DNA from 3 places in the Sphingobium aromaticiconvertens genome. Region 2 is predicted to be linked to each of the others. Evidence: predicted binding sites of a transcription regulator. Region 2 holds the regulator's gene; each other region holds the start of a gene.
The links. The regulator LexA, encoded in region 2, represses DNA repair genes until DNA is damaged. The targets are predictions, from matches to a motif close to GTTCCNCNCTTGTTCT.
Positions count from the first base shown of each region.

Region 1: the regulator LexA is predicted to act here: its motif matches at 6,203-6,218, upstream of recA (recombinase RecA).
Region 3: the regulator LexA is predicted to act here: its motif matches at 3,407-3,422, upstream of WFR25_RS11285 (ATP-dependent helicase).

Region 1 is NZ_JBANRJ010000001.1:5,030,005-5,037,953, forward strand. Features, by position in the region: gene WFR25_RS24430 (CHASE3 domain-containing protein) at 30-1,895, opposite strand; gene WFR25_RS24435 (FAD-dependent oxidoreductase) at 2,030-3,190, shown strand; gene WFR25_RS24440 (hypothetical protein) at 3,299-3,739, opposite strand; gene WFR25_RS24445 (transglutaminase-like domain-containing protein) at 3,975-4,757, opposite strand; gene recA (recombinase RecA) at 5,054-6,127, opposite strand; gene WFR25_RS24455 (response regulator) at 6,312-6,671, opposite strand; gene WFR25_RS24460 (hybrid sensor histidine kinase/response regulator) at 6,771-7,949, opposite strand, start outside.
Region 2 is NZ_JBANRJ010000001.1:3,495,408-3,503,356, reverse strand. Features, by position in the region: gene WFR25_RS16665 (ComEC/Rec2 family competence protein) at 1-1,321, shown strand, start outside; gene lexA (transcriptional repressor LexA) at 1,312-1,998, opposite strand; gene WFR25_RS16655 (molybdopterin molybdotransferase MoeA) at 2,085-3,266, opposite strand; gene moaC (cyclic pyranopterin monophosphate synthase MoaC) at 3,292-3,765, opposite strand; gene trpC (indole-3-glycerol phosphate synthase TrpC) at 3,762-4,553, opposite strand; gene trpD (anthranilate phosphoribosyltransferase) at 4,555-5,547, opposite strand; gene WFR25_RS16635 (anthranilate synthase component II) at 5,594-6,196, opposite strand; gene WFR25_RS16630 (serine hydrolase) at 6,268-7,539, opposite strand; gene parE (DNA topoisomerase IV subunit B) at 7,536-7,949, opposite strand, start outside.
Region 3 is NZ_JBANRJ010000001.1:2,349,382-2,357,330, forward strand. Features, by position in the region: gene WFR25_RS11265 (TIGR02300 family protein) at 1-134, shown strand, start outside; tRNA gene WFR25_RS11270 (tRNA-Ala) at 221-296, shown strand; tRNA gene WFR25_RS11275 (tRNA-Ala) at 391-466, shown strand; gene WFR25_RS11280 (GAF domain-containing protein) at 549-1,037, shown strand; gene WFR25_RS11285 (ATP-dependent helicase) at 1,047-3,323, opposite strand; gene WFR25_RS11290 (GFA family protein) at 3,437-3,829, shown strand; gene WFR25_RS11295 (Fe-S oxidoreductase) at 3,968-4,408, shown strand; gene rsmD (16S rRNA (guanine(966)-N(2))-methyltransferase RsmD) at 4,530-5,081, opposite strand; gene WFR25_RS11305 (pseudouridine synthase) at 5,078-6,031, opposite strand; gene WFR25_RS11310 (response regulator) at 6,207-6,665, shown strand; gene WFR25_RS11315 (AmpG family muropeptide MFS transporter) at 6,744-7,949, shown strand, end outside.

The DNA of each region.
Region 1 (7,949 bases), 1.5 Mb from region 2:
GGCGGCGGCGGCCCTACGCTGGCTGTGCCCTACCCTTCTTCGTCGTCCAGCACCGCACGCACCTTGCGGGCGAGCTGATCGAGGGTGAAGGGCTTGGCAAGGAAAGCGACGCCTGCGTCGAGCGTGCCGTTATGGACGATGGCATTGCGGGTGTAGCCGGTGGTGAAAAGCACTTTGAGGTCCGGTCGTTCGGCCCGCGCGTGGTCCGACAACAGCTTGCCGTTCATGTCGGGCATGACGATGTCGGTAAAGAGCAGGTCGATGCGCGGCTGGATCGTCAATATGCTTAATGCTGCTGCCGCATCCGCTGCATGAACGACGGTATAGCCAAGCTCCCGCAGCGAATCGACGGACATGTGCCGGACGCGCTCCTCATCCTCCACCACCAGGATGATCTCTTCGCCCTTTGCATGCGGCAGCTCTGTTGGATCGGGCGCGACATAGGCCTTACCCTCTCCTCCTGCCCCATAGTGCCGGGGCAGGTAGATCTTGATCGTCGTGCCCTCGCCCGGTTCCGAATAGATTTTGACATGGCCATGCGACTGTTTGACGAAACCGAACACCTGGCTGAGACCAAGGCCGGTGCCCTTGCCCACACCCTTGGTCGTGAAAAAGGGATCGAAAGCGCGGTCGACCACTTCGGCCGGCATGCCGGTGCCGGTGTCGGTAACAGACACCATCACATATTGACCCGCCGACACTTCGTCATGGGCGGCAGCATAGGCGTCGTCCAGATGACCGTTGGCAGTCTCTATCGTCAGGCGTCCGCCGTCGGGCATCGCGTCACGCGCATTGACGCACAGGTTGAGAATTGCATTTTCCAACTGCCCCGCGTCGATGCTGGCTCGCCACAGGCCGCCCGCAAGCACGGTTTCGACGCGGATCGTTTCCCCGATGGTTCGGCGCAACAGTTCAGACATGCCGCCCACCAGCTTGTTGGTGTCGAGCGGCTGGGGATCGAGCGGCTGCTGACGGGAAAAGGCAAGCAGCCGCGCGGTAAGCTGGGCGGCGCGCTGCGCGCCCTCCGCCGCATTGTCGATACCGGCCCCAACGCGCGGATCGACATCCGCAGTCAGCCGCCGCTTCGCCATGTCGAGCGAGCCGATGACGATGGCGAGCATATTGTTGAAGTCATGGGCGATGCCACCAGTCAGTTGGCCGATCGATTCCATCTTCTGCATCTGCCGCAGTTGCGCCTCGGCCGCCTGCCGTTCCTCCGCCTCTGCTAGCAATGCCTGATGGGAAGCGCTCAGGGCTTCCCCGCCTGCAACAGCCTCCTGCAAGCGGCGGCGCGCGGACATCAACGCCAGAACGCCAAGCAGGATGACGAGCCCGCAGCTGGCCACCAGCCCGATCGACACCCAGGTCGCAAGCCGTGTCGCGTCAGCGCTGCGGCGGGCCAACAGCGCCTCCTCCCGCACCTTCATGGTCGCGATGATCGAACGGATCTGGGCGCTTGCGATCAGGCCGGGGCGGAAGGAATCAGGGGTTATCAGCAATCGCGCACGGGCATCGTCGATGCCCTTTTGCAGAAGGACGAACCGCCGTTCGATAAGCCCACCCAGACGGTCCACATCCGCCGCTTGTGCCGGATTGTCGGACACGGCATCGCGCAGCGTGCCAAGGTCGGTGCGCCAACGGCGAACCGCCTCGTGATAAGGGACCAGGAAGGCGCGCTTGCGCGTCAGCATATAGCCGCGTTGGCTGGTTTCGGCATCCTGAACCCGCGCCACCATGTCCGATAGACGGCTTTCAACCCGCAGCGTGTGATTGACCCAGCCGATGCTGGCCTGCTGGCCGCGATAGAGCCACACGGTCCCGCCCACCGCCGTCAGCACGACGAGGATCGCCAATATAAGGATCATCAAGGACTGGTCGGGTCGAAGGCGATGCATCGCTGCCTCTCATGCGGAAAGGGCCTTCCGGGGGCAAGCAGCTTTTGCGCGACGAAGCGAGGCAGGACTGCGGGAAAAGCACTTGGAGTTCGTCCACGCTTTTGCGAACAATAGATATAGAGGGGGACAGGCCGATGGACAGACGGGCGCTGTTGAAGGCGGGCATGGGTGGCCTTGGCGCAGTGGCGCTGGCCGCGCGCGGGGGCGCGGCAACATTGGGCGCAGGCGGGCCGCAGCCTATCCGCGCGACGCCTGATCGCCTGTTTCGCGTGACGGTATGCGTGCGCCCCTTTCGCGCCGCGGGGCCACGGATCGAGGTGGAAGGGGTGCGTGGCAAGCGCGTCGTCCATAATTACGGCCATGGCGGCAGTGGCTGGTCGCTATCCTGGGGATCGGCGGAGATAGCCGTGGGATTGGCAATGGCCGATGGCGTCAGGGACATCGCGGTGATCGGCGCAGGTGCGCTGGGCCTGACGGCGGCGCTGACGGCACAGCGGCGCGGGGCGAAGGTGACGATTTACACCAAGGACCAATTTCCGAATGTGCGATCGGCAAGAGCGACGGGGACATGGTCGCCGGACTCGCGGATCGCAATGGCCGGCGCGGTCGATGCCGGTTTTGGCGATCGGTGGGAGCAGATGGCCCGCATGTCCTTTTCCACCTATCAAAGCTATCTGGGGATGGCGGGCGATCCGGTGGAATGGACCGATCGCTATAGCCTGTCGGACGAGCCGCCGGGGATGCGGATGACGCCCGTCGCCAGCTCCACCCCGCCCGCCTCTGAACGAACCGACGCATTCCTGCGGCTGGACGAGCGGCTGGCCGACATCTCGCCGCGTTCGGTGGAGATGCCGCCGGGAAGCCACCCCTTCCGCGCGCCCTTCGTGCGGCGCAACAGTTCGCTGACTTTCAATGTCGCGGATCTGGCGCATCAGTTGACCACCGATTTTCTGATCGGCGGCGGGCGGATCGTACCGATGGAATTGCGCGAGCCGGGCGATGTCGCGAAGCTGAAGGAGAAAGTCGTCATCAACTGCACCGGCTATGGCGCAAGGGCGCTGTGGCGGGACGAGAGCATCGTGCCGGTGCGCGGCCAGATCGCCTGGCTCATCCCGCAGGCGGACGTCACCTATGGTGCCTATTATGGCACGCTGTCGATGATCGCGCGGCGCGACGGGATCGTGGTGCAGGAAACGGGTGCGGACGAATGGTTCGGCTACGGCGACGCCAACGAGACGCCCGACCGCGCGACGGCGGACGAATGGGTGCGCCGGCTGGCGACGTGGTGGGTTTGAGGGTGGGGATGGTGCGAGACGGCCAATTTTCCCTGCTTCAGAGGCGGACGCATAATCCAAAGCCGACGTTTAATGATGGGCAGTCTAGCCGGGCATAGGCGCGATCAGTCACCTATCAGTTAATCGAGCATCGGGACACAGCCTTAGGATGCGCGCCTTGCCGGTTCGAAACGCCGCCTGATTATGCTGGACGGCGAATTTCCCAGCTATTTCGCGTTTATGATCTTGCTCTCTCGTATAATTCTCACCTTCCTGCCAATCAGCGTCTGGTAGCGGCACAAACATGGACTTGAGCATTCCGAGTAATTCCTCCCGCTCAAGTTCCCGGTATCCTTCGATCGGCATATGGCGGTCGTGCCATTTCGAAAGTTCTGCCAGCTCCATCTTGTTTGTTTTCGAAACCTGAAGAGATGCTTGGTTGGGATCGCAATGCACGAGGCCAGGCACCATCAGGCCTGGCGCAACACCATTAAATTGATGATAGTAGAGCGTAACCCGTGTTTCTTCTTGCAATGTTCGACGCGCCGTTCTCGCTGGCATCGCCAGCACAGCCGAGCATCGCCAGCAAGGTTGCGGCAAGCGCTGCCACAATGGTCTTCGACATCATTGGGGTAGCATCGCACGACATCACTTGCATGTCGATTGGATCGCGGCCCGATTGTCACGGCATCACGCGGGGCGTCAATGTCCGCTTCCCACCCTACTTCCCCCTACACGCCCTATGAGGGAAATATTGGTGGCGAAATTGGCGACGCGAAACTATATCTGTGACTGTCCCGTCTGTTCAAACCAGCCGGGTGACTGTGATGCTTTGGGCATTCATCATGGCGCCATTGAACGCGGTCATGAAGGCGATATCGGTGGCGTCGCGGCCGACGGCGATCTTCACCATCCCCTCGATCGGGGCGAGGCCGGTTGCATCAACGATATGCCAGGCACCATCGAGCCAGACTTCGACCACCGCGTGGAAATCTGGTGGATCGAGCTGCCAAGCATAGACTGAAGCGAGGCGTGCAGGAATGTCCCGCGAGCGGATCAGCGCAGCGGTCAGATGGGCATAGTCGCGGCAGACGCCTTGTTGCGAGACGAAGGTGTCGGCGGCGCTGGTGGTGCCATCCGAACTGCCCGACACATATTGGAGATTCTGGTTGACCCAGTCGACCAGCGCCTGGACCAGCGCCCCGCCCTCAAGCCCCTCGAAATGGCTGCACACGAAGCTGACGAAACGGTCTGCCTCGCAATAGCGGCTGGGCCAGATGAAGGGGAGGACATTTTCGGGCAGGCTCGGGAGTGGGCTTTTGTTCAGCGCAGCGACGTCTACGGGCGCGCGATTTACTTCAACAGTCGCTAGATAGGTGGTGAGCATCCGCCCCGTGCCGCTGCGTGTCCAAGTCCGGCGCCCCACGCCGCTGCCGCCGGTCAAATTGGTGAGGGGACCGGCATTGTTGATGATGAGCGACTGCTCGATGATTGTCTGGCCGGGCAATTGCGCCGCCTCCACAGCCAGCAGCACATCGGTGGGTTCGGCGAAGTCATAGTCGAGAATGGCTTCGATACCGAGGCGCATAAGCAGGTGTTCCTTGAAGATGCAGGATGGGAGACGAGATGCCAGAGGGAGTGCGTGCTGAACGTATCGAGGCTGCGGCTGTTCCATGGGGTGGAGAGTAGCGGCCCTTTGTTTCAGCCCTGATAGCCCCTCCACTCATAAGGAGAGGCGTCAGGGTGCAGATAATCGTTCGGCGCGCGGTAAAAGGCCCGCTGCGTGAGGACGTAGCGGGCCTTTTCGGGTGCTTGAGGCAAAAGAAGGACGTCATACGCCGCTGGCCATCCCCGGCTGTACCGGCCGGGGTGCGCCAGGCAGGGTCATTCGTCCCCGTCGTCCGCCTCGGGTCCGGTCATCAGGGCTTCGGCGACCTCTTCGGTCTTGCCTCGGATCGCCTTTTCCAGACGGTCCGCCATTTCGGGATTTTCTTTGAGGAAGGTCTTGGAATTCTCGCGCCCCTGGCCGAGCCGAACCGAATCATAGGAGAACCAGGCGCCCGATTTCTCGACGATCCCGGCCTTCACGCCCAGATCCAGAATCTCGCCGAGTTTGGAAATGCCTTCGCCATACATGATGTCGAATTCGACCTGTTTAAACGGCGGGGCAACCTTGTTCTTCACCACCTTCACGCGGGTGGTGTTGCCGACGATATCGTCGCGATCCTTGATCTGGCCGGTGCGGCGGATGTCGAGCCGGACCGAGGCGTAAAATTTCAGCGCGTTGCCGCCGGTCGTGGTTTCCGGATTGCCGTACATGACTCCGATCTTCATGCGGACCTGGTTGATGAAGATCACCATGCACTTGGAGCGCGAGATGGAGCCGGTAAGCTTGCGCAGCGCCTGGCTCATCAAGCGGGCCTGAAGGCCGACATGGCTGTCGCCCATCTCGCCCTCAATTTCCGCACGAGGGACGAGCGCGGCAACGGAGTCGATCACCAACACGTCGATGGCATTGGAGCGCACCAGCGTATCGACAATCTCCAGCGCCTGCTCGCCCGTGTCCGGCTGCGACACGATCAGTTCGTCAATGTCGACGCCCAGCTTCTTGGCATAGCCCGGATCGAGTGCATGTTCGGCATCGACGAAGGCGGCGGTACCGCCATTCTTCTGCGCTTCGGCAATGGCATGCAGCGCGAGCGTGGTCTTGCCCGAACTTTCTGGCCCGTAAATCTCGATGATTCGCCCCTTGGGCAAGCCGCCGATGCCAAGCGCGATATCGAGACCGAGCGAGCCGGTCGAAATCGCCTCAATCTCAATCTTCTCGCGCGAACCCAGCTTCATCGCGCTGCCCTTGCCAAAGGCGCGGTCGATCTGGGAGAGGGCGGCCTCCAATGCTTTCTGTCTGTCCATATTCCCTGTCTTCTTGGAATCGATAAGTGAAAGCATAGCGGTCATCTGCCTATCCCCTGTCAAGCGGGTTGCACCACCCAATCGCGGCGCCTAGGCATGATGTATCCTGTTTGTTCACTTAGAACAAGAGGGGAACGGAAATTTCCTATTCCGAGGCAAAGGGCAGCCCCACGGGCTTTCAGCGCCCTGATACGGCATTGGCCCCTTCCCTTTGGAAAGGGCGCGAAATTCATTCTGCCGCCAGCACTTTACCCAGCGCCCGTTCGACCGCGCCGATGGTGAAAGGCTTGGCGAGCGTTGGACGCGACGCGTGATGGCTCGGCAGATCATCGGCCATGCCGCCAGTGGCGAAGATGAAGGGGATCGCCTGTTCCGCCAATATGTCGGCCACGGGCCAGGATTTTTCACCCTGAAGGTTACAATCGACCAGTGCAGCGTCGAAACCGCCCCCGCGCGCATGGGCGCAGGCTTCCTCCACGGACGAGGCGACGGCGTGCAACTGATAGCCAAGAGTTTCGAGATAATCCTCAAGCATCATGCCGATCATCGCCTCGTCCTCGACAATGAGAATGGATTTGCTGTCCGACATCGGCCCCTGCCTGTTCGCGCGCGCGCCCGCTGCTAAAGTCGATTCGCTAGCGCATCCAATCGCGCTTGCCCAGCAGATTGGCCTTAATGCAGCGCAAGCTCAGCCATCGTCCTCCGCCACGTCGGCCCCGCTGGCCATCGCATCGCGGGCGGCTTCGGCCAGTTGGCTGACCGAAAAAGGCTTGGGCAGGAAGGCGACATTGGCGATGTCGATCGATTTACGCAGTTGCTCCTCGGCATAGCCCGACATGAAGAGAACAGGCAGGTCGGGATGGCTCTGGCGTGCGCGGGCGACCATCGCCGGGCCGTCCATATTGGGCATGACCACGTCGGAAATCAGGAGGTCGATATGATCCGCCTTCTCCAGCGCTTCCAGCCCCAATTCCCCGTCCGAGGCAGTGAGGACAGTATAGCCCTGACGCGTGAGCGCCCGTTCGGCGACGGTACGGACCATATCCTCATCCTCCACCAGCAATATGGTGCCGGTACCCCAGGTCTCTCCCCGTTTGGGCTGCGCCTTGGGCTTTTCGAGGACAGGCATGTCCTGTGCGGCGTTGACCGGCAGGTAGATGATGAAGCTGGCGCCCCGCCCCAGATCCGATTCGGCGAAAATATAGCCGCCCGACTGTTTGACGATGCCATAGACGGTCGACAGGCCAAGACCGGTGCCCTTGCCCATTTCCTTGGTCGTGAAGAAAGGCTCGAAGATTTTCGAGAGGATATCCGGCGGGATGCCAAGGCCGGTGTCAGAGACGCGGATCGCGGTATAGTCGCCGACCGGCAATATGTCCTGCCGCAACTCACGCACCTTCGCGGCGGGGACGGCATAGGTCTGAATATTGACGACGCCGCCATTGGGCATGGCGTCGCGGGCATTGACCGCAAGGTTGACGATCACCTGTTCAAGCTGGCCGGGGTCCGCGCGCACCGCACCAAGGTTGCGGCCGTGAGACACTTCCAGCCGGACATTTTCGCCGAGCAGGCGATTGAGGAGGTTTGAGACGTCGGCGACGATGTCGGGCAGTTGCAATATCTGCGGGCGCAGCGTCTGCTGGCGCGAGAAAGCCAGCAACTGGCGGGTGAGGCCAGCCGCGCGATTGCTGTTCGACTTGATCTGCTGAATGTCGTCATAGTCGCTGTCGCCGGGCGTGTGGCGCATCAGCATCAGGTCGCAATGACCGATGATGGCGGTCAGGATATTGTTGAAATCATGGGCGACGCCGCCCGCCAGCTGGCCGATCGCCTGCATCTTGGTCGCCTGCGCCACCTGACGCTTCAG
Region 2 (7,949 bases):
CGTCATGCTGATGACGTTGCGACTGGCGGCGCTGAGTCGATGGGCAGCGCTACACTTGCCCCTGATGCTGATCGCGGCGGGTTGCGGAGCGCTGGGAGGCCTTGGCTACACATTGCTGACCGGGGCTGAGGTGCCGACGATCCGGTCCTGTGTAGCAGCGTTGCTGGTGCTGGGCGGGATGGCGATGGGCCGCGATGCGATAACCTTGCGATTGGTGGCGGCGGGAGCGTTGGTCGTGCTGGTCTTTTGGCCGGATAGCCTGATCGGCCCCAGTTTCCAGATGAGCTTCGCCGCGGTGGTGGCACTGGTCGCGCTGTCGAGCAGCCGTCGCTATCGCGCGCTGACCGCGGCGCGGGATGAGGGGTGGGTGGCAAAGGGACTGCGGGGCATCGCGGCGTTGCTGTTGACTGGCTTTGCTGTGGAGATCGTGCTGGCGCCGATCGCGCTCTATCATTTCCATCAGGCGGGAATGCTGGGTGCTTTTGCCAATCTGATCGCGATCCCGCTGACGACCTTTATCGTCATGCCGTTTGAGGCTCTGGCTCTGGCGCTGGATGTGATCGGGCTGGGCGCGCCTGCCTGGTGGGTGGTGACGCACTCTTTGGACCTGTTGCTGGCGCTGGCGCACCGGGTCGCGGCCAGCCCGATGGCGGTCGTGCTGGCGCCGGCCTTTTCGCATCTCGTCTTCGCCGCAATTGTGGGCGGGGGGCTGTGGTGTCTGTTGTGGCGCGGATCGGTGCGCTGGTTGGGGCTGGCGCCGGTGTTGATCGGAACGGCGATCATCGTGCTGACGCCGTCGCCTGACCTGCTGGTCACGAGCGACGGACGGCATGTCGCCCTGCGCCTGCCCGACGGCGGCATGGCGTTACTGCGTGCGCGGGCGGGTGATTATGTGCGCGATGCATTGGCCGAGAGCGTGGGCTATGATGGCACATTGTCCGCTCTTGCGGATATGCCGCAGGCCCGGTGCAACCCGGATCTGTGTGCTGCGACGATGCGGCGTGGTGAGCGGCGCTGGCAATTGCTGGTGACGCGCAGCAAGGCGATGATCGACCCGCGGATATTGGCGAAAGATTGCGCGATTGTCGACATCGTCGTCAGCGATCGCTGGCTGCCCCGTTCCTGTCGCTCACGCTGGCTGAAGATCGACCGACGGATGCTGGCACGGACGGGCGGGATCGCGATAAGCCTGAAGACGGGCAGGGTTGATCGGGTCAGGCCGGAGGGCGACACCCATCCCTGGTTGCCGCCAATCCCGCCACCACGTCCCCTGCGCCGTCCGATTGGCGGGCCATCGTTACAGGCCAGTCCTCAATTATAGCGGCGCAACAGGCCCGCGAGCTTGCCCTGGATTCGTACCTGAGCCGAATCATAGACTTGCGGCTGATAGGCACTATTGGCCGGATCGAGCCGGACCTGCGCGCCTTCGCGCCGGAAATATTTGAGCGTTGCTTCGGCTTCGTCAATCAACGCGACGACGATCTGTCCCTCGCGCGCGACGTCGGTGCGCTGGATAAGAGCGAAGTCGCCATCGAGAATGCCTGCCTCCATCATCGAATCGCCGGATACTTCCAGCGCATAATGATCGCCTGAACCCAGCAAGGCGGCGGGAACGGAGAGCATCGTCTGCCCCTCCATCGCCTCGATCGGCACGCCCGCCGCAATGCGGCCGTGCAGCGGAATTTCGATCACGTCATTGGCGGCGACGGGGATTTGGGAGGGGGTCTTGGGCGCAAGTTGCGGCACGCTTGGTACGAGCGCGGATCGGGATGTCCGGTTCATCGCTTCGGGCAGTTTCAATACTTCCAGCGCGCGCGCTCGATTGGCGAGGCGACGGATGAAGCCCCGTTCTTCCAGGGCGTTAATAAGACGGTGAATGCCCGATTTTGAGCGCAGATCGAGCGCTTCCTTCATTTCCTCGAAAGAGGGAGACACGCCGCCTTCCTCCAGTCGATGATGAATGAAGAGAAGCAGTTCCTGCTGTTTTGCCGTCAACATCGCCTTTGTCCCTCGCATATCTGGAACGAATGAAGAACGCATAGGAAACGGAAGGAGGCAAGTCAAGCGTTTGGGTGATTATCCTGTCAGGTCAGCGGCAGGGTGATGACTGCATCGCCTGCTTTGGCGGCGGGCGATTTTGCGGGGCGCAGGATCAGGCAGTCGGCGTCGGCAAGGGAGGCGGTGGCCGCACTGTCCTGCGCGGTGAGGGCGACGATCCGGTCGCCGCGATGGAAGGCGCGGAGATATTCGTCCCGTTCGGCGGTCGGGGCCAGGGGTGCGTCGATGATTGCTTCGATCTGTCGGGGAAGGGGCTGGGGTGCGCCGCTCATATGGCGGACCAGTGGGAGCAGGAAGAGAAAGGCCGTGACGAACGCCGAGACAGGATTGCCCGGCAGGCCCAGAAAAACGGCGCTGTCCAGGGTTCCGGCGATCAGCGGCTTGCCGGGGCGCATTGCGATCTTCCAGAAATCGAGCGTGCCGCCGACCGCAGCGAAGGCTGGACGAACGAGATCATGATCGCCGACCGACGCGCCGCCTGTCGAAACGATGATGTCAGCTTCGCGCACGCGATCGAATGCAGCCATCATGGCGGCAAGGTCATCTGGCACGATGCCAAGGTCGATGACTTCGCAGGGCAGGCCCGCGAGCATCGCGGGCAGCATGACGGCGTTGGAGGAGGGCAACTGGCCCGGCGCGATGGGCTGTCCTGCCGCCACCAATTCGTTACCGGTGGACAAAAGGGCGACGCGAACCTTGCGCGCGACCGGCAACAGGCCATGGCCGCCCAGCACGGCAAGGCCAATATGGGCGGGGTTCAGGCATGTGCCAGCGCGCAGAAGAACCGTGGATTCACGGAAATCCGACCCCGCCGGACGGACATGCTGGCCCGATGCCGGAGCGTTTGGAAGTCCGCTGATCTGGTCGCCGATGCGTTCGGCATTTTCCTGGATCAATATGGCGTCGGCGCCCGGTGGCACGGGCGCGCCGGTGAAGATGCGGCAGGTTTCGCCCGGCGCAAGTGGTGTGGGGATGGCCTGTCCTGCGGCACTCTCGCCTGACAGTCGCCACGGGCCGGGCCATTCAGCAGCGCGGATTGCATAGCCGTCCATGGCGGAAAGGTCCGCCCATGGCTGGCTACGCAGGGCGATGATGTCGTCTGTCAGCCATCGGCCTACGCCTTGTGCGGCGGCAACGGAGTGCGATGGGAGGCGGCGGCCCAGTGCCAGCAGGCGCGCCTGCGCTTCTGCGACGGGCAGCAGGCTCATGGCCTCCCCCTCACGGCCACGCCCTTCACGAAGCCCGCCAGTCCCCGGACTTGCCGCCCGACTTGGCGAGCAGGCGGACGCCGCTGATCACCATCGCCTTGTCCATCGCCTTGGCCATGTCGTAAATGGTGAGCAGGGTGACGGACGCAGCGGTCATTGCTTCCATCTCCACGCCCGTCTGGGCAGCGGTGCGCGCGGTTGCGGTGACGGTTACGCCGGTCGCGTCCATGTCGAACTCGATCGTCACCGCGTTCAAGGGGAGGGGGTGGCACAGCGGGATGAGGTCGGCGGTGCGCTTGGCCGCCATGATGCCCGCGATCCGGGCGACGGCGAGAACGTCGCCCTTCTTCACATGACCGTCGGCGATGGCCTTTGCGGCTTCGCGGCTCATGTCGATGCGGCCGGTCGCGACCCCCTCTCGCACGGTGGTCGCCTTGGCCGAGATGTCGACCATGCGGGCCGATCCATCTTCGGCCAGATGGGTGAGGCCGTTGCTCATGCCCCGACCAGCAGCGTGCGGGTCGCCGCCTCGACATCGGCCTGGCGCATCAGCGCTTCGCCCACCAGGAAGCAACGGACGCCGCGTTCCGCCATGGCGGTGAGGTCGTCATGGCTGTTGAGGCCGCTTTCGGCGACGAAGGTGCATCCCTCCGGCGCGCTGTCGACCAGCCTGTAGGTGTTGTTGAAGTCGATGCTGAAATCACGCAGGTCGCGATTATTGACGCCGATCAGGCGCGAGCGGAGATTAAGCGCGCGCTCCATTTCCCGTTCGTCATGGACTTCGATCAGGGCGTCCATGCCCAGGCCGAGGACCGCATCCTCAATCTCTGCCATTTGGGTGTCGTCCAGCGCCGCTACGATGATGAGGAGGGCGTCCGCGCCCAGTGAGCGGCTTTCCAACACCTGCCAGGGATCGACGATGAAATCCTTGCGGAGCACGGGCAGGGGGCAGGCGGAGCGGGCGGCCATCAGATAATCGTCATGGCCCTGAAAATAGGGTTCGTCGGTCAGGACGGACAGGCAGGCCGCGCCCGCCGCCGCATAGGCCTGGGCGTGGGCGGGGGGATCGAAATCGGCGCGGATAAGCCCCTTGGACGGGCTGGCGCGCTTGATTTCCGCGATGAGGCCGAAGCCTGAGCGGGCGGCCCCGTCCAGCGCCTGACGGAAGCCGCGCGGCGGGGTCTGTTCGGCGGCGCGGGCGTGGAGCGTGGACACGGTGGTCGCGGCCTTGCGCCGCTTCACATCCTCCCGCTTGAAGTCGCAGATTTCGATCAGTTTGTTGGTCATGTCAAAAGCCTATCCAGCAGGTCAGCAGGGCATGGGCAAGGCCCTTGTCGATCGTCTCGGCGGCTTCCTCCGCCCCCTCTCGAAGATCATGCGCGGTGCCCGCGACGACAAGGGCCGCGGCGGCGTTCAGCAGCACCGCGTCGCGATAAGGCCCCTGTTCGCCGAGCAGCAGCGCTTTCAGCGCAGCGGCGTTGTAGCTGGCGTCGCCGCCGCGAATGGCATCGACGGGATGGGAGGGAAGGCCCGCGTCGGCGGCATGGTAGCGGCGCATGGCGACCAAGCCTTCGGCTGTGACTTCCGCCACATCATTGCCACCGGTGAGCGAGAGTTCGTCCAGCCCCTCATCCCCCGACACGATCATGGCATAGTCCGCGCCCAGATCCGCCAGCGCCTGCGCGTAGATGGGGACATAGGCGGGGCGGGCGATGCCGACCAGTTGGCGGCGGACATTGGCGGGATTGGCGAGCGGACCCATCAGGTTGAAGATGGTGCGCTGGCCAATCGCCTTGCGGATGGGGCCAAGCCGCTTGAGCGCGGGATGGTGATTCTGTGCAAAGAGGAAGCAGATGCCAAGGTCGGCGAGCGAGGCTTCGGCCCTGTCGGCGGCGCGGCTGAGGTCGAGGCCGAGAGCTTCGAGCGTGTCGGCCGCGCCGGATTTGGAGGATGCCGCGCGATTGCCATGCTTGGCGACGGGCACGCCACTGGCCGCGACGACCAGCGCGACGGCGGTGGAGACGTTGAGCGTGTGATGGCCGTCGCCGCCCGTGCCGCAGACGTCGATCGCGCCGGATGGGGCGCCGATCGGGATCATCCGCGCACGCATGGCGCGGGCGGCGGCGGCAATTTCCGTGGCGGTCTCACCCCGCTCGCTCATCGCGACGAGGAAGGCGGCGATGTCGGCTTCGGGCAGGTCCGCGTCGAACAGGAGGTCGAAGGCGCGGGCGGCGTCCGCCTGCGAGAGCGGTGTGGAGGGATCGGGTAGCGCGCTGGTCATGGCGCTTCCCTTAGACTCGGCCATGGGCACGAGTCGAGGGGCGCGATCAGGCTGTTTGGCAGGCGGCTTCGCGCGCGCGAACCGGGATGCCCGCAATCCTCATGAAATTGGCGAGCATGTCATGGCCATGTTCGGTGGCGATGCTTTCGGGGTGGAACTGTACCGAATGAATCGGCAGGTCGGTGTGGCGGAAAGCCATGACCGATCCATCGTCGCTGGTCGCGTTGACGGTCAGGCAGGCCGGAATATTCTCGACGATCAGCGAATGATAGCGGGTGGCGATGAAGGGCGAGGGCAACCCTTCGAACAGCCCGGTGCCGTCATGGGAAACCGGCGACGTCTTGCCGTGCATCAGGCCGCCGCGCACCACGCGTCCACCGAAATGCTGGCCGATCGCCTGATGGCCAAGGCACACGCCCAGCAGCGGCTTGCCCGCGTCGGCGCAGGCCGCGACCAGATCCAGGCTGACGCCTGCCTCATTAGGGGTGCAGGGACCGGGGGACAACAGGAAGGCCTGCGCCCCGGAGGAAAGGGCCTGACCCGCCGAAATCGCGTCGTTGCGGACCACCTCCACGCGCGCGCCCAGCTCCATCAGATAATGGACGAGGTTCCAGGTGAAGCTGTCGTAATTGTCGATGACCAAAATCATGGGGTCGGCCTATATCGTGAGCGCGCGGGATTGGACAGAGGGATGATGGTGGGATGATGCGGGAGGGGACTTCAGGAACCACCCTCTGCAATCAGGGTCAGCATCCGGCTCATCAACGCGGTGAAGCGCCCTTCGTCCACCAGCGCGGCGCTGTTGTTCCAGGCGGCGGCCAGCGCATACCATTGCCCGTCCTTCGCCCGGCCGATGAAGTTCATGGCGATCACGCCGGGTTCCGACCCGCCCTTGTAACCCAGCCAGGCCCACCGCGCCGCGTCGCCCGGTGCGATGCCGGGATTGACCGCCAATATGGGGAGGGCGTCGCCCGATTGCCGCCGCAACTGGTCGAGCAGGCCGATCATCTGGTCGGGGGAGGCGAACCATTCGATGGTGTCGATCGCGGTGGGCGTCGTGGCCATTGTGCCCACGTCGATGGCATTGGCGACCAGCCGAAGGGGGCTGGCGTTGAGCAGGTCGCGTCTGCCCTGTGGCGTGGCTCCGGCATAGCGGGCGCGCAGGTCGGCGTTGGCGGGCATTTTGAGCGCAAAGGCTTCGGCGGTGGTCAGGAGCGGGCGGCTTTCCGGCGGCATCATCGCATCCACCCGGTCCCGCCCCAACGCCAGCAGCAGCGTGTCGGCGGCGCTGTTGTCGCTCTCCGCAATCATCGCGAGCGCGAGGCTGTGGAGCGTCATCGGCGCATTGTCCGGCGCGGCGGCGAGGCGGCCGGAAAAGCTTTTGTGGGTGAGCGGCACGACATCGGCCCACCGCCGCTCTTTCGCGGCGACGGCGCGTGCCAGTTCGGCGAGGATGGCAAGCTTGAAGGATGAGCCGGTCGCCATCGCGCGGTCCGCATCATGGGCGCGGAGCAATTGAGGCTGGGCGTCGGTCAATCGCGCCAGCGCGAAGGCGGCATGGCCGGCGAGCGCCGCGATGTCCTGCGCGACTTTCGCCAGGCTATCATCCCGCTGCCGCGCGCCGGTCAGGCGCAGGCCAACGACCTGATTGGGAGCCTGCGGTGCGACCACCATCTGAAATCCCAGCGTGGCGTTGGCATAGCGTATCTCGACTGCGCCGATGGTGGCGCTTTGCGTGCGCAAATGGCTGAGAGTCTTGGGCGTGCCGTGGTCGCGCCTCAACTGTTCGGCCAAGGCGCGCCATTGGGTGATGGGCACGGCATTGAGGAAAATGGGCGAGAAATAGTCTTCTTCATTTCCCGGTGCCGTAAGCATCGCGACCAGTTGTTCGGCCCGTGATTGCATGGCTGGTGAGGGCTGACCCCCCGATTGGGCGAGCGCGGCTGGTGATAGGAGCAGCGCCGCGAGCAAGAACACCAGCCAGCGGATCATGCGTCGATGGCTTCCTCGTCCACCGCGGCTGCATTCTCCTGAATGAAGGCGAAGCGATGCGCCGGATTGTTGCCCATCAGCCGGTCGACCAGATCGCGGACCGCCGCGCGATCCTCTACATCGGGTGGCAGGGTGATGCGGATCAGGCTGCGGGTCTTGGGGTCCATCGTCGTTTCGCGCAGTTGCATCGGGTTCATTTCGCCAAGCCCCTTGAAGCGGCTGGTCTCGACCTTCTTGCCCTTGAACTCCTTGGCCATCAGCGCGTCGCGATGGGCGTCGTCGCGGGCATACATGCTCTTGCCGCCGGACACGATGCGGTAAAGCGGCGGCTGGGCGAGGTAAAGATGCCCGCGCCGCACCAGTTCGGGCATTTCCTGAAAGAAGAAGGTCATCAGCAGCGTGGCGATATG
Region 3 (7,949 bases), 1.1 Mb from region 2:
CGGCGGACGACGATCTGGATGTGGATCTGGATATCGACGAGGACGATGATTCGCCGGATAATGACGTCGATCTGGGCGGCGATGACGACCTGGGCGTCGAAGCCGCTGGCGACGACGACGGTGACGACAACTAAGTCATTTTATGCTTGCAAACGGGGGTACTGCCACCTAATGGCAGCGCCTCCGATGCCGGTCCCAACCGGCTCGGACGATGGTGTTCGGGGCCTTAGCTCAGCTGGGAGAGCGCCTGCATGGCATGCAGGAGGTCAGCGGTTCGATCCCGCTAGGCTCCACCATCATTTCTCATGTTTGTATTGTCCATCTCTATCGAGTTGGGGCATTTGCAGCATGAACCTTTTGAGATGACGATTTGTCCTGATCGCATCCGATGGGGCCTTAGCTCAGCTGGGAGAGCGCCTGCATGGCATGCAGGAGGTCAGCGGTTCGATCCCGCTAGGCTCCACCATATTCCCACTATTGATACGTTCCTTCGGATGGGCATATTGTTTGCCGCTTTCCTCCGTACTATGGATGACGGTGGGGGACATATGAAAGATTCATTGGCTTTGCAGGCCGTCGCGCGCACGGACGATGACGCTATCCGCGCCATATTGGAAGATGTGTGCCGGATCACGCAAATGGGATTTGCCGCAGTCGCCCGCGTGACGGAGGATCGGTGGATAGCCTGTCAAGTGCTCGACAAGATTGAGTTTGGGCTGGACCCCGGCGATGAACTGAAGATCAAGACAACGATCTGCGACGATATTCGCCAGTCGGGTGCTTATGTCGTGATCGATCATGTCGATCTGGACATGGACTGGCGCACGCACCACACGCCTATGCTCTACGGTTTCAAAAGCTATGCGTCCTTCCCGATCCTGCTTGCGGACGGCAGCTTCTATGGAACCTTGTGCGCCATTGATCCCAACCCCAAGTCGGTGAGCGGCGCAGAGGTTGTCACAGCGATGCAGGCCCATGCGCAGAAGGTGGCGGAGATTGTGTCTGCCCGGATCGACATCGCCTCATCCGAGGCATAGGAGGCGCGCTCAGGCCGGATTGACGAAACTGTCCATCACCCGCTTGCGGCCCGCTGTCTCGAAATCGATTTCCAGCTTGTTGCCCTCAATCTCCGCCACGGTGCCATAGCCGAATTTCTGATGGAAGACGCGCAGGCCCACGGTCATGTCGTCGCGACCCTTATTACCCAGTGAAACGGCTGAGGTGCGCGCCTCCACGATGCGGACGGGTTCGCGGCTGAACTGGCCGGAGGATTGCGCGCGTTGCCAGCCGGGACCGCGCCCCGTGCTGCGCTGAACATCGGCGAAGGGGTCGGCGCGTTCCGACCAGTTGGCGCGCCATAGCGACGCCCCGCCCGCCATGCTGCTATCCTCGTTCACATTTTCGGGTGGCAGTTCGCCGACGAAGCGGGATGGAATGGAGCTGGTCCACTGGCCGTAGATCCGGCGGTTGGCGGCGTGCAGGATGATGCATTTGCGCCGCGCACGGGTGATCGCGACATAGGCGAGGCGGCGTTCCTCCTCCAGTGCATTGAGGCCGCCTTCGTCCAGCGCGCGTTGCGAGGGGAAGACGCCCTCTTCCCAACCCACAAGGAAGGTAGTGTCGAACTCCAGCCCCTTGGCCGCATGGATGGTCATGATCGTGACCTTGCGCTCCTCGGCCTTGGCATCATTGTCCATGACGAGGGATACATGCTCCAGAAAGGCACCCAGCGTCTCATATTCCTCCATCGCGCGGGCGAGTTCGGACAGGTTTTCGAGGCGACCGGCGCTTTCGGTCGTGCGTTCGGCCTGAAGCATGGCGGTATAACCGCTTTCGTCCAATATCTGTCGCGCGAGTTCGGCATGGGGCAACTGAGCCGCGCGGTCCCGCCAGCGGGCGAGGTCGCCGATGAAGCTGCCCAGGGCGCGGCGGGCCTGCGGCGTCAGTTCGTCAGTGTCGAGGATACGCGCGGCCGCCAGCATGAGGGGCGTGCCCTCTGCGCGGGCGAGGCGGTGCAGTTTCTCGACCGCCTTGTCGCCAAGGCCGCGCTTGGGAACATTGACGATACGCTCGAACGCCAGATCGTCGGCGGGCTGGTTGACGAGGCGGAGATAGGCGAGCGCATCGCGGATTTCGGCGCGCTCATAAAAGCGGAATCCACCGACGATGCGATAGGGCAGGCCGATCTGGATGAAGCGGTCCTCGAACTCGCGGGTCTGGTGCTGGGCGCGGACAAGGATGGCCACATCGTCCAGTGAACCGCCCTTGCGCTGGATCTGCTCGATTTCTTCGCCGACGCGTCGGGCCTCCTCAGGCCCGTCCCAGATGCCGACGACTTGTACCTTTTCGCCATCCAGCTCCTGCGTCCAGAGTGTCTTGCCAAGGCGTCCGCCATTCTCTGCGATCACCCTGGATGCTGCGGCCAGGATATGTGGGGTGGAGCGATAATTTTGTTCCAGGCGGACGATGGTCGCGCCCGGAAAATCCTTTTCAAACCGCAGGATATTGGCGACTTCTGCACCACGCCATGAATAGATGGACTGGTCGTCGTCGCCCACGCAGCAGATATTCTTGCGCTCCTGCGCGAGCAGGCGGAGCCAGAGATATTGGCTGGAGTTGGTGTCCTGATATTCGTCCACCATGATATATTTGAAGCGCTGCTGATACATGGCCAGCACTTCCCGATCTTTCTTCAGGATCGTCAGAACATGCAGTAGCAAGTCACCGAAATCACAGGCATTTACCTCACGCAATCGCGCCTGATAGGCGGCGTAAAGCTTCTGGCCCTTGCCATTGGCGTAGCCCTCGCTCTCGCCTGCATCGATGTCCTCCGGCGTCCAGCCCCGGTTCTTCCAGCGGTCGATCAGTCCGCCCAGTTGCCGCGCGGGCCAGCGCTTGTCGTCAATCCCCTCCGCCTGGATCAACTGCTTCATCAGGCGCAACTGGTCGTCCGTGTCAAGGATGGTGAAATTGGATTGCAGGCCAACCAGCTCGGCATGGCGACGGAGCATCTTTGCCGCGATGGCGTGGAAGGTGCCGAGCCAGGGCATCCCCTCCACCGCGTTCCCGATCATGCGGCCGACACGCTCGCGCATTTCGCGCGCCGCCTTGTTGGTGAAGGTGACGGCCAGGATTTCCGAAGGCCAGGCTCGGCGGGTGGCGACCAGATGCGCGAGCCGCGCGGTCAGCGCCGCCGTCTTGCCCGTACCCGCGCCCGCAAGCACCAGCACCGGCCCCTCCGTAGTCAGCACGGCTTCGCGCTGCGGCGTGTTGAGGCCGCGGAGATAAGGTGGATCGTCAGGCGAGGGGGCAGGGAAGGTCATATTGTCCTGGACGTAGGGAAAGGGGTAGAGCCGGACAAGAGGCGGGCGAGGGGCAAGCCGTTTGCGTTGCTCCTCGCTATATGAGAACAAAAAGAGAATCAATGGAGGGTGAGATGGTCAAGGGCAACTGTCATTGCGAGGCGATCAGCTATGAGGCGTCAGGCGATCCGGTCTATAGTGCGCTGTGCCATTGTTCGGATTGCCAAAAAAGTGCCGGTGCGCCGATGGTAGGCTGGACATTGTTTCCTGAAGGTCAGGTGACGATCAGCGGCAAGCCGGTCTTGTATCAATCATCGGAAGATGCGACCCGGCATTTCTGCGGGAATTGCGGCACCGGGCTGTTCTACACCAATCTAGTGACCTTTCCCGGCATGATCGACATACAGACGGCGACGCTGACCGATCAGTCTGTTTTCCCGCCTGCTATCCATGTCCAATATGTCGAAGCCGCACCGTGGATGGAGGGGGCTGGCGCTTTGCCCAAATTCGACCGCTATCCGGCATAGGGCTTCGGTCTTTCCTTTCCTCAACTGATGGCGTGCCGGGACCGCTTCGTCGCTGAAGCGGAACGGGTGCGTCATGGTCTTTGTTCTTGTCCCATGCCTTCGCGGCAGAACAGATAAGAACAGGAAAGGATATTTCCCATGAAGAGCCTGATGCTGGCGGGTGCCGCCATGCTGACCTTTACAATCGGTCTGCCCGGGGCTGCGGTTGCTCAGATGTCCGCGCCCTCCCAGGCGCCGGGCGCTCAACCGCCACCGTCGCCGGGTTCAGCCATGCCGCCGACGGGAGAGAGTGCGCCCATGCCTGCGCCGCCTGCCGCGCCACCTGCGGGAGCGGACCCCAACGCCGCGCAACCGACGGGTGCCGTTCCCGCCGATCCGGGCATGGCGCCAGCCCCAGCGGGAGCGCCGAGTGATCCAACTGCACCGGTAGGGTCGTCCGAAAACCCGGTGACGGTGGGTGGCAACATGACGCCCCCACCGGCAGAGGCGAAGGAATATCCGCTGTGTAGCAAGACGGTGCAGGACAGTTGTATGAATCCGGGTGAGGCGAAGCGGTCGAAAGCGAAAAAGCGTCGCTGAATGAAGCAGGCCATCGGGGCAGGGCGGCTATATGAGTGCCCCCAGCCCCGATCGGTCATGTGCAACATTGGGCGCGTGGAAGCGGGTTGGCGGATTTTCTGATCGCCGAGCAAGTGGGCGCTTACGCGTCCGCTTGCTCCCCCGCGCGCAATAGCGTGATCCGCGCTTTGCCGACATCCCGCACGGTGTCCACGGTAAACCCCTTGACGACGACATCCTCGCGCCGGTCGGTTTCGATACTGATCCAGGTGGCGGGGCCGGTCCAGCCGAGGCGGGCCAGCTTGTCGAGCGCCACCGCGCCTGCGCCACTGGCATAGGGCGGGTCCATGAAGATCAGGTCGAGAGGGGCGGGCGCCCGGCCTAGTGACAGGACCGAAGCCTGGCGAATGTCAGGGCGTATGCCCAGCCTGTCGCCATTGGCGCGGATCGAGTCGGCGGCGGCCTTGTCCTGCTCGACGAACAGGCAGGTGGCCGCGCCGCGCGAGAGTGCCTCGAACCCTAGAGCGCCTGATCCAGCGAAAAAATCGCCTACGGCCAGCCCCTCGAAATCGCCGATCCGGCTGAGTAGCATGGAAAAGAGCGTTTCACGGGTACGATCAGCGGTGGGCCGTGTGAGATCACCCTTGGGCGCGACCAACGGGCGGCCGCGCCATGTTCCGGAAATGATCCTCATCCCTGCTTCGTACTTTTCCTGAGAGTGGCGCGAAAAGCGTCCAACTCATGCTGGCGCACCTCTTCGACTGCGCCAGATGCCAGGTCGCCAAGCCCGAACGGGCCATAGCTGGTGCGGATGAGTCGATTGACCTCCAGGCCCAGATGTTCGAGCACGCGACGGACTTCGCGGTTCTTGCCTTCGGTCAGGGTCATTTCGATCCACTGGTTCCGGCCTGTTCGGCGTTCCAGATTGGCTTCGATTCGGCCATAATGCATGCCGTCAATCTCTACACCGTCGAACAAATCCTCCAACTGCTGCTGGCTGACCTCGCCAAAGGCGCGGGCGCGGTAGGTGCGCGGCACGCCGCTGGCGGGCAGTTCCATCTGGCGCTTGAATTCGCCGTCATTGGTCATCAGCAACAGACCTTCGGTAGTCATGTCGAGGCGGCCAATGGGCATCAGGCGTGGCAGGTCCGGGGCCAAAATGTCGTAGATGGTCGAACGGCCGCGCGGATCACGCTCTGTCGTCAGGTAGCCGGAAGGCTTGTGGAAAAGGAACAGGCGTGCTGGTGCAGGGGCGCTGACCGCCACGCCATCGACAGTGACGCCGTGGAGCGTGTCGAGCAGTGTCGCGGGCGTTGTCAGCGCTTCGCCGTTCAGGGCCACGCGGCCATCCTCGATCATTCGCTCGACTTCCCGGCGGGAAGCGATGCCGGCGCGGGCCAGTAGTTTGGCGATGCGCTGCGGACCCTCACCCTCCGTTGCGCCGACGCGCGCGGGGTGCGGGTTCGTGTTCGCGAGACGCGGCTTCTTGGGACCAATGGGCTTTGAGGCCCAAGGCTTGGCGGAGGCACCGGACAAAGCACCCGTCTTACGCTGGCCGAAGACTGGGCGAGCGGCACCCGGTGCTGTCGGCTTGCGGCCTGTGCCCGGTCTTTTTGGTGGCCCGGATTTTTTTGGCGGTTCCAGGGAAGGGGTTCCTTTTCGTGAGCGCGTGTCATCCCCATATAGCAGGCACGCGTGAAATGACGAATGGTGCCGTCTCCAAGCCTGCGCGAGGGGACCGGCGGCGCTAAAGGGAAACCGGCAGGCCGCCCGCAGCGTTTATCATGGACGCATTGGCGCAAGCAGGGCGGATCGGCAAATGCTTTTCGGACGGGAATTGATTACGCGGGTCGTTGGCGGACGGGACAGGGCCATCCACACGATCCTGATCGTCGAGGATGAGCCGCTTGTCGCGTTCGATAACGAGCATCTGCTGGTCCATTCGGGATATGATGTTGCCGCGACCGTCGATAGCTATGACCATGCCATCTCCGCGATTGATGCGGGTGGGATCGACCTGGTGATTGCCGATATCAGTTTGCGGGGTGAGCGAAACGGGGTGGATATTGCGCGCTATGCCCATGCCCTCGCCATACCGGTCCTGTTCGTTACCGGCGCTTGTCCCGCCGACGCGCAGGCGCTGGCGATCGGGTGCCTCGCCAAGCCCTATTCGCAGCGTGACTTGCTGCTGGCGATCGAGGTAGCGGACGCCCTGATGCGGTCCACCCAACCGCCGCGGCCCCCTGTGGGCATGAGTGTGTTTTCGCAGGTCGCCTGATTTCACGCTTCTGTCGCTTGCCAGTCCGGTATTTGCCCATATGGTGGCGCCGGATCGCGAATAAGGGGCAAGGCAAGAATGACGCAGGTCGCGCAAGGAACGAAAAGCTGGCTGGATGCGCTGCGCCCCTATGGTGAGCGGGCCCCGCTGGCGGCGCTGGCGCTGGGCATATCATCCGGTTTCCCCTTCGCGATGATCGGCGCCAATCTGGCGTCGCGGCTGGCGCAGGACGGCATCGACAAGAAAAGCGTTACGGCGTTCAGCCTGGTGCTGCTGGCCTATAATTTCAAATGGTTATGGGCCTGGGTTATTGAAGGGGTTCAACTGCCCGTGCTGCATTGGCTGGGGCAGCGCGTGTCGTGGATGCTGTTGACGGGCATCCTTGTGATGGCGGCGGTTGTCAATCTGGCGTTCGTCGATCCGTCGAGCGACATCATGGCCACCGTTCGCGCCGCTATCCTGCTGGGTATTGCCGGGGCCACGTTCGACATCATCATCGACGGCTATCGCATTGAGATATTAAAGCCCGAACAAATGGGCGTTGGCGCAGGCATGTCGCAATATGGCTGGCGCATAGGCGCGGCCGCAGCGGGTGCTTTGGGTTTGGTGATTGCCCAGCATTGGAACTGGACGATCGCCTATATCGTCTGCGCGGGCTTTGCCTTGCCGGCGATGATCGCCGCGTTGGTGGTGGGGGAACCAGAAAGGCACCATCCGATCGCATCGCGAAAAAGCGGGGGCGAACTGGTGCAGGCGATCATCGGACCGTTCGTCGACTTTTTCCGGCGCAAGGGTGCGTTGCTCGTGCTGTTGTTCATCATCGTGCATAAGATCGGCGATACGCTTGCCAACCTGACATTCCGACTGCTTTTCAATGACCTTGGCTATACGAACGACGAGATTGCAATTTATGACGTCGGAGTGGGGTTCTGGGCCTTGCTGGCGGGGATTTTCGTGGGCGGCATCCTGTATGCGCGATTGGGGTTGAAGCGCTCGGTACTGATCAGCCTGATCCTGATGGCGATATCGAACTTCAGTTTTGCGGGGCTTGCGGCAGCGGGCAAGAGCAACATGGGGATGGCGGGCGCGATCGGGTTCGAGAATTTCGCGAGCGGGATCGGCGGTGTCGCGGTCGTCGCCTATTTCTCGGCGCTATGTGATCTGCGCTTTACCGCCGCGCAATATGCAATGATCTCCGCTGCGGCGAGCATTGTCGGGCGGTTCCTGACGGGCACGACCGCAGGCTCTCTGATCGAGCGGTTCGGCTATGTCGATTTCTACCTG